Regions from separate parts of the Methylosinus sp. genome, predicted to be linked through region 2. Evidence: predicted binding sites of a transcription regulator. Region 2 holds the regulator's gene; each other region holds the start of a gene.

Region 1 (2,196 bases), on a different contig from region 2:
TGCGACGCCTTGGCGAAGCTCTCGAGATGGCTCGCCGGCAGAGCGCGATTGAGCGCATAGGAGGTGGGCACCGTGCCGATCAGGATCAGCATGATGAGGCCCATGCCCTTCTGGCCGTCATTGGAGCCATGGGCGAAGGAGACGCCGGTGCAGGTCAGCACCAGCAGGCTGCGAATCCACCACGGCGGCGCGGCCTGGCCCTTGGGCTCGGCGTAGAGCTCGGGCTTGCGGACGAGGAATTTCAACGCCAGCAGCAGCAGCGCCGCGGACACGAAGCCGACGATGGGCGAGAGGAGCAGCGCATAGCCGATCTCCGTCGCCTTGCCCCAGTCGACGCCCGAGGTGCCGTCGCGCCCGCGCATGAGCGCGTTGGCGATGCCGACGCCGATGATGGAGCCGATCAGCGTATGCGAGGAGGAGGCCGGCAGGCCGAGCCACCAGGTGCCGAGGTTCCACACGATCGCGGCGATCAGCAGCGCGAACACCATGGCGAAGCCGGCCTGCGAGCCCACTTGCAGAATGAGCTCGACCGGCAGCAGCGAGACGACGCCGAAGGCGACCGCGCCCGTGGAGAACAGCACGCCGAGGAAGTTGAAGAAGCCCGACCATACGACGGCGATCGGCGCCGGCATGGAGTGGGTGTAGATGACGGTCGCCACCGCATTGGCGGTGTCGTGGAAGCCGTTCACGAATTCGAAGCCGAGCGCGATGAGCAGCGCGACGCCGAGCAGGATGAAGGGAAGGAAATTCGTGACCGGCGCGCCGGATTCGAGAATGTCCTTATAGATGCTCCAGGCCGTGAAGGCGAGGCCGAGCGCGACGATCGCGAGGAAGAAGAGAATCGCGCGCAGGTCGAGCGGGTGATCGAGCTTGGGTTTGGGGCTGTGATCGTCGACGCCTGACGGCAGCTCGACGCTCGAGGCAACGGATGTCATTACTTTCTCCTCGCAACTGAAAGGCGAGGATAGTCAACAATCGGAGGCGACAGCCGTATGACACGGGGGCGTTTCGCCGGCCCGCAGCAGAAATTCATCGCCTCGCCCCGTTTCGGGAGCGCAATCATTCTCCCGACGGCGTTCTTTGAAAAGAACAATCTATTTGACATAACGAACAAATCGCGGGACTTTATGAGCGTCCGATGCGCCGCTCGCTCTAGTCGCGGGCGACGAAAACGCCATCGCGGCGCGGAACGGGCTCCACGCCGCCGAGATCGAGGAGGCCGAAAAATGTCAGACGCCTATATCATCGAGCTCGGCGAGGAGGCCGTCGGCGTGATCGCCCGCGATGCGAGCGGCTATCGCTTCTATGCGGCGAAACAATCGTTTCGTCCGCTCGAGGGGCGCTTGTTCCATTCGGCGGAGAACGCCCGCAATGCGGCGCTCGAATTGCGCCGCGACGCACCGCCGATGCTCTCGGCGCTGACCGCGCTGAGCCTCGCCGAGCGGCGCGGCCGCGCGTGAGCCGCGCTCTGCGCGGGCGAAACCCCGGGCGGGCCGTCCGGCCCGCCGGGAATAGCCGCGGCGCTACTCGCGACCGACGCTCAGATAGGTGAAGCCGCGTTTGCGAAGGTCGGCGGCGCGATAGATGTTGCGCAGATCGACGATCACCGGCGTCTTCAGCAGCGATTTGACGCGGTCGAAATCGAGCGCGCGAAACGCGTCCCATTCGGTGACGATGACCAGCGCATCGGCGCCTTCCGCCGTCGCGTAAGGGTCGTCGCAGAAGGTCACTTCCGGCATCAGCGGCTTCGCCTGGCCCATGCTCTCGGGATCATAGGCGTGGACCCTGGCGCCGTCGCCGGCGAGCGAGGCGACGATGGCCAGCGAAGGCGCGTCGCGCATGTCGTCGGTATTGGGCTTGAAGGCGAGGCCGAGCAGGCCGATCTTCTTGCCGCGCACCGAGCCGCCGAGCGCCGCGATCACCTTGCGCGCCATGGCCCGCTTGCGCGAATCATTCACCGCCACCACCGTCTCGACGATGCGCAGCGGCGCGGCATAGTCCTGCCCGGTTTTCAGCAGAGCGAGCGTGTCCTTGGGGAAGCAGGAGCCGCCATAGCCGGGGCCCGCATGCAGGAACTTGCCGCCGATGCGCTTGTCGAGGCCGATGCCGCGCGCGACGTCCTGAACGTCGGCGCCCACTTTCTCGCAGAGATCGGCGATCTCGTTGATGAAGGTGATCTTGGTGGCGAGAAAGGCG
Region 2 (2,196 bases):
CCATCTCGACGGCGAAGATCGAGGAGCTCATCGACGAATTGTCGGAGCGCTACACGATCGCCATCGTCACGCACAACATGCAGCAGGCGGCGCGCGTCTCCGATTTCACCGCCTTCATGTATCTCGGCGATCTCGTCGAATTCGGCGAGACGAACAATCTGTTCACCGCGCCGCAGAACAAAAAGACGCAGGATTATATCACCGGCCGCTTCGGCTGAGCGCGACACGCGCACGAGGAATATGAGACATGAGCGAACATATCGTCAGCTCCTATGACCGCGACCTCGAAGTGCTCGGCCGCCGAATCGCCGAGATGGGAGGCATCGCCGAAAAAATGCTCGCCGAAGCCATGGATGCGCTCGCCAATTTCGACATAGAGCTCGCCCATCGCGTCGTCGCCACCGACCAGCGCCTCGACGCGCTGCAGCGGGAGATCGAGGAAAACGCCATCCTCACCATCGCGCGGCGCCAGCCGCTCGCCATCGATCTGCGCGAATGCATCGCCGCGATGCGCATCGCCGCCGATCTCGAGCGCGTCGGCGATCTCGCCAAGAGCATCGCCAAGCGCACGGTGAAAATCCTCTCCGAGGCGCGTGTGCCGCGCGCCGTCATCGGGCTGAAGACCATGGCGGAAGTCGCCGCCATGCAATTGAAGGACGTGCTCGACGCCTACGCCCAGCGCGATGTCGAGCGCGCCCGCGCCGTCTGGACCAATGACAGCGAGCTCGATGCGCTGGAAGATTCGGTGTTCCGCGACCTCCTGACCTTCATGATGGAAGACCCGCGCAACATCTCCTTCTGCACGCATCTCCTGTTCTGCTCGAAGAACATAGAGCGCATCGGCGATCACACCACCAATGTCGCCGAGACGATCGTCTATCTCGTCACTGGCGAGGCGATGCCGACCGACCGACCGAAGGGACGGTCGCCGAGCCTCCCCGCCAGCACGGAAACGGATGAGCCCACGCAATGAACGAGATTCGCGTCGCAACGCCGCGCGATGCGCCGCACGACCGCGCGCCGCGCATTCTCGTCGTCGAGGACGAGGCGGCGCTCGCTCTGCTGCTCGCCTATAATCTCGAATCCGAGGGCTTCCAGGTCGAGCATGTCGAGCGCGGCGACGAGGCGGAAATCCGCCTCGCCGAATCCGTTCCCGATCTCGTCATTCTCGACTGGATGCTGCCCGGCGTGTCCGGGTTGGAGATTTGCCGCCGCCTGCGCGCTCGCGACGACACGCGGACCATGCCGATCATCATGCTCACCGCGCGCGGCGACGAGAACGAGCGCGTGCGCGGCCTCTCCGTCGGCGCCGACGATTATGTGGTGAAGCCCTTCTCGACGCCGGAGCTGATGGCGCGCGTTCATGCGCTGCTGCGCCGCGCGCGGCCGGAGCGCGTGGCGACGCGCCTCGTCGCCGGCGACATCGACCTCGACCGCGAGACCCGCCGGGTGAAGCGCGGCGGGCGCGAGATACATCTCGGGCCGACGGAATTCCGCCTGCTCGAATATCTGATGGAGAAGCCCGGCCGCGTCTTCTCGCGCGCGCAATTGCTCGACAGCGTGTGGGGGCTCTCGGCCGAGATCGACGAGCGCACCGTCGACGTGCATGTCGGGCGCCTGCGCAAGGCGATCATCCGCGGCCGCGAGAAGGACCCGATCCGCACCGTGCGCGGCACCGGCTATTCCTTCGACGAGACCTTCGGACGCAATTGACGCCTGCGACTCGCTGTTCGTCACAGCGAGCGCAGCGAAACGATCTCATGATCGGCTTCGACGAGTCCCGAGCGCGGCGCCCTCCCTCACCCTCCCCGGCTCCACGCACGTCGTGAGGGAGGGCGCCGCGCGAATGGGCCAGACCCTGGGCCAGACCCTGGACCGCGAGCCTTTCGAGCGGCGTCACACCTCCTGCTACGCCTTGGCCTTGGCGGCCTGGCTCTTGGGCTTGCGCCTGCGCTTCTGCTCGGCGGCGCCGGGACGCGCGGCGGCGGCCGCGGCGCGCTCCTTCTCCTGACGCAACGATCCGGTCATCGCGGCGACGAGCCGCTGCGCAGCGCGCGGCGGCGACGAGCGCATCAGCGCGACCAGCGAGCGAATGCGCTCCACATCCGGCGCGTCGCGTTCGGCGCCCAGGAAAATACGGATCGCAGTGTCCTCGCCGACGGCGAGCGCGACCAGGGCGAGCGCCAGCGCCTCCCC
Region 3 (2,196 bases), on a different contig from region 2:
AGCTCTTGCGGATGAGCGCCACGACCGAGGTCGGCATCGGCTCGAAATCGAGCTCCTCGGCCGCCGCGGCGCCTTTGGAGAAGGCCCAATCGAAGAATTTCAGCGCTTCGAGCGCCGCGGTGGCGTCCCGCGGCTGCTTGGGCAGCAGGATGAAAGTGGCGGCGGCGATCGGCCAGGAGCGCGCGCCCGGTTGCTCGGTGAGCAGGCGGAAAAAGCCCGGCGCGCTCTCCCAATCGGCGGCGGCGGCGGCGGCCTCGAAGCTTTCCTTGCCGGGCGCGACAATGTTGCCGTCGTGGTTCACCAGGCTGACGACGGCGAGCTTGTTCTGCTTGGCGTAGGCGTATTCGACATAGCCGATCGCGCCTTTGGAGTTGGCGACATTATTGGCGACGCCCTCATTGCCCTTGGCGCCGAGGCCGAGCGGCCATTCCACGGCGACGTTCTCGCCGACCTTGGCCTTCCAATCCGCCGAGACGCGGGACAGATAATCGGTGAAGCAGAAAGTGGTGCCCGAGCCGTCCGACCGATGCACGACGACGATCGGCGTCGACGGCAGCGCGATTTGCGGATTGAGCGCGCGGATCGCCGGATCGTCCCACAGCGTGATCTCGCCGAGGAAGATGCGCGCCAGAGTCGTCCCGTCGAGAACGAGTCCGGCCGACGCGACGCCTTCTATATTGACGACCGGCGTCACGCCGCCGACGACCTGCGGCCATTGGATGAGCCCGGCGGCGTCGAGCTCCTTGGTGGACAGCGGCTGATCGGAGGCGCCGAAAGTGACGGTCCGCGCCTTGATCTGGCGGATGCCGCCGCCCGAGCCGATCGACTGATAATTGACGCGGTTGCCGGTCTCCTTCGAATAGCTCTGCGCCCATTTGGCATAGATGGGCAGGGGAAAAGTCGCTCCGGCGCCGGAAATGTCGAGCGCGCGCGCGCTCCCCGCGGAAAGGATCGCCGCCAGCGCGGCGTGAAGAATAAGTCTCGAACCTTTGGAAATCATGCGGCCGTCCCTTTGGAGTTCGACGCGACGCTCTTCTCCCGCGTGACCTGAAACCAAATCGTTTCAGGTCTCTACGGCGCGCCTTCGAGGGCGCGGCGGCTGTCGTCGATCTGTCACACACTACCTTTTCCACGACTCGTCGCCAAAAGCAAAGCTCGTGCATCGACGCAGGGGGCGAGCGGCGCGCCCGACTGGACATTGCGCCGTCTTGACGCAATAAGGAGCCACGCAAACATGGGATGGACGCTCCGACATGTCCTACATCATTCGCTTCTTCACTTGGTGGAACCGGGCGACGCTCAGCACGGGCCTGTGGACGCTGCTCTATGGCGAGCGCGTCGGGGCGGATGAGTTCGGCAACGTCTATTACCGCCGTCGCGGCGGCAAGAAGGACAAGGCGCTGGGCTTCGAGCGCCGCTGGGTCATCTACAAGGGCTATGCCGAGGGCTCGGCGACGCCGCCCGGCTGGTATGGCTGGCTGCATCACATCGTCGACACGCCGCCCACGCAGGAGAGCTACCAGCCGAAGGAATGGGAGCTTCCCTATCTCCCCAATCTGACCGGCACCTCCGCCGCCTATCATCCGCCGGGCTCGATCCTGGCCGAGGGTCGCCGCGCCCAGGCGGGCGGGGACTATCAGGCCTGGACCCCCGAGGCCTGAGAAGCGCAGGTCGCGGCCTCGCCCGCGACCATCGATCCGCCACGCTCTTTGTGTTCAACGACGGCGCATGAGGCGCGGGCGGCTGGCCCGAGCCCAGAGATCGGAAACCGACCCGATATGATCTCCCGCCCTTTCCGCCTCCGTCTCGCTTTGTCCGGAGCCGCGGTCCTCGCCGGTCTCGGCGTGGCCTCGGCCGATCCCATTCGCAATCCGACGGCCGTTTTCGCCGGTCTCGACAAGACGACCGGCCGAATCATCAATTTCGACGTCGCGATCGACGAGACCGTGCAATTCGGCTCGCTGCAGGTGACGCCGCGCGTCTGCAACACCCGGCCGCAGACCGAGGCCCCGCAGACGACGAGCTTCGTCGAGGTCGACGAGCAGGACACCGGGAAGAACGACGCCAAGCGCATTTTCTCCGGCTGGATGTTCGCGGCGAGTCCCGGCCTGCATGGCGTCGAGCATCCGGTCTATGACGTCTGGCTGGTCGATTGCCACGGCGGCAAGGAGATCGTTCAGGCGCCGGCCGATCCTG
Region 4 (2,196 bases), on a different contig from region 2:
CGAGCGCGGCGTCCTGCGCCGGATCGTCGGCCGGCAGCAGGCCGAGCCGGTCGAGCAGGGCGAGCTGGAACTCGCGCTGAATGACGGACTGATAGCCGCCGAGAACCTGGTCCGCCCGCTGCAGCCCGACATGCGTCAAAATGGTCTCGGCGAGCCGGGTGAGGTTCCAGCCCAGCGCGCCCACCTGACGGCCGAAGGCGTAGAGCCCGCTGTCGTCGAAATAGGCCGCCGTGAACTGCGGATCATAGCGCGGCGCGAATCGCCACGGGCCATAGTCAAAGCTCTCGCCGGTGATGTTGATATTGTCCGAGTTCAGCACGCCATGGACGAAGCCCGCCGCCATATAGCGCGCGCCGAGCCGCGCCACGCGCGCGGTGACGCGCTCCAGAAAGGCGCCAGCGCGGCTGTCCGCCGGCTCGTCGGCGAGCTCGGGGAAATAATGGGCGACGCAATGGTCGATGAGCCGACCGAGCGCGGCCTGATCGTCGAGATGGGCGAGGCGCTGGAACGTGCCGATGCGAATATGCGAATGCGAGAGCCGCGTCAGCACGCTTGAGCGCGTCGGCGAGGGCTCGTCGCCGCGATAGAGCGGCTCGCCGGTCTCGATCAGGCTGAAGCTCTTGGAGGTGTCGACGCCGAGCGCCTCCAGCATTTCCGTGGCGAGAATCTCGCGCACGCCGCCCTTGAGCGTGAGCTTTCCGTCGCCCTGGCGCGACCAGGGCGTGCGGCCCGAGCCCTTCGTGCCGAGATCGAGCAGCCGGCCGTCCCCTGCGTCGCGGAGCTGGGCGAGCAGAAAGCCGCGGCCGTCGCCGATGTCCGGATTGTAGGTGCGGAATTGATGCCCGTGGTAGCGCAGCGCCAGCGGCTTGGAAAAGCCGCCGGGCAGGGGCTCGAAACGCCCGAAATGGCCGATCCATTCCGGCTCGGTCAGCGTGTCGAGGCCGACGCGCTCGGCCCAGCGCTGGTTGCGATAGCGCAAAATATGCGCGGGAAAGCGCGCGGGCTCGACGAGGTCGAAAAAGCCGTCGCCGAGCGAGGCGTGGAGGGTTTCGGCGCGATAGCGCGGGGAAGGGGGCATGGGCGTCGTCGCTCTCGCGTTGAGAATTGATGCATCGGGCCTCGCGTCGAAGCAAGCCGGGCGCCCACGGGAGCGGAAAGGGCTCGGCGCATAAAAAAAGGCGGAGAATGCTCTCCGCCTCGACGCTAGACCTCTCGAAGGCTGTCAATGCAGGCTGACGCCTTGCCGCAGCTTGTTGATCTCGTCTTTGAGCTGAAGCTTTTTGCGCTTCAGCTCGTGGAGCTTCGAATCGTCGTTTCGGGGATGATGCTGCTTCTGCTCGATCTCTTTCTTGAGCGCCTGATGGCGGCGTTCGAGCTCGACGAGATGGGTCTGTAGCGACATACGGCGCCTCCTTTGGTTCATGACAGAAGGACGACGCCAGTGTGACACGAATTCATCGCCCTGCAAGAGGCGGCGCGGTCGCAGGGATGTGAAATATTTCGCCCAAAGGCCCTGTTCGCGGAAGGAAATCTTAAAATTTCCTCGGATTCGCCCGCCCGGCGGCGCCATGCGCGGAAAGGTTTCGAACGGCGCTTGCGCCTCGGCCCGACAGCCATTATACGAGCGTCACTCGCGCCGGACGAAGCATCCCGTCGGCGCCGGGGGCGCGTAGCTCAGCGGGAGAGCACTACGTTGACATCGTAGGGGTCACAGGTTCAATCCCTGTCGCGCCCACCATTCCGGGCCCCTGATTCCCCACGCTCGGTTCCCTCCATCGTCCCTCGAGCCGCCTCGAGCCATCCCACTGTCCATGACGAAGGGCGACCTCTGGCGGACGCCGTTCCGGCTCGCGCTGTCCGGGCGCGGCGCGGCCCGCGCGCATCGGGCCGACCCCGGCGCCGGTCGTTCTGCAATATTCAGACTCGACGCGCCGCCGACCTCTATCTCGAAAACGCGCGCGTTATTCGACGTGCGTCTCTTCGAGCTGGACGTCGCCTCGAGAGGGAAGTCGCCGATTGCAATCGACAACGATATCGGCTCCAATAGAAAAGATTCGAACGCCGAGGAAACCATCATGTCCGAAGCCGAAGACAAAGCGCTCGTCGCGCAGATACTCTCTTCTTATCTTTCGAATAATACTGTTGCTCCTATGGACCTTCCCTCTGTCATCGCGGCCGTGAAAAAGGCCTTCGGCG

Evidence for each region. The regulator PhoB, encoded in region 2, activates phosphate uptake and scavenging genes when phosphate is short. The targets are predictions, from matches to a motif close to TGTCATNNANCTGTCAT.
Region 1: the regulator PhoB is predicted to act here: its motif matches at 982-998, upstream of VIF40_RS05530 (inorganic phosphate transporter).
Region 3: the regulator PhoB is predicted to act here: its motif matches at 1,101-1,117, upstream of pstS (phosphate ABC transporter substrate-binding protein PstS).
Region 4: the regulator PhoB is predicted to act here: its motif matches at 1,422-1,438, upstream of VIF40_RS20850 (YdcH family protein).

The regions. Positions count from the first base shown of each region.
Region 1 covers NZ_DATBQF010000018.1:319,318-321,513, forward strand. Annotated here, with positions in the region: gene VIF40_RS05530 (inorganic phosphate transporter) at 1-935, opposite strand, end outside; gene VIF40_RS05535 (hypothetical protein) at 1,227-1,460, shown strand; gene VIF40_RS05540 (UDP-glucose/GDP-mannose dehydrogenase family protein) at 1,524-2,196, opposite strand, start outside.
Region 2 covers NZ_DATBQF010000068.1:39,808-42,003, reverse strand. Annotated here, with positions in the region: gene pstB (phosphate ABC transporter ATP-binding protein PstB) at 1-218, shown strand, start outside; gene phoU (phosphate signaling complex protein PhoU) at 248-973, shown strand; gene phoB (phosphate regulon transcriptional regulator PhoB) at 970-1,713, shown strand; gene VIF40_RS17330 (hypothetical protein) at 1,909-2,196, opposite strand, start outside.
Region 3 covers NZ_DATBQF010000059.1:90,513-92,708, forward strand. Annotated here, with positions in the region: gene pstS (phosphate ABC transporter substrate-binding protein PstS) at 1-1,000, opposite strand, end outside; gene VIF40_RS15810 (NADH:ubiquinone oxidoreductase subunit NDUFA12) at 1,254-1,661, shown strand; gene VIF40_RS15815 (DUF2155 domain-containing protein) at 1,779-2,196, shown strand, end outside.
Region 4 covers NZ_DATBQF010000081.1:7,405-9,600, forward strand. Annotated here, with positions in the region: gene VIF40_RS20845 (protein adenylyltransferase SelO) at 1-1,078, opposite strand, end outside; gene VIF40_RS20850 (YdcH family protein) at 1,223-1,402, opposite strand; tRNA gene VIF40_RS20855 (tRNA-Val) at 1,664-1,738, shown strand; gene VIF40_RS20860 (MucR family transcriptional regulator) at 2,076-2,196, shown strand, end outside.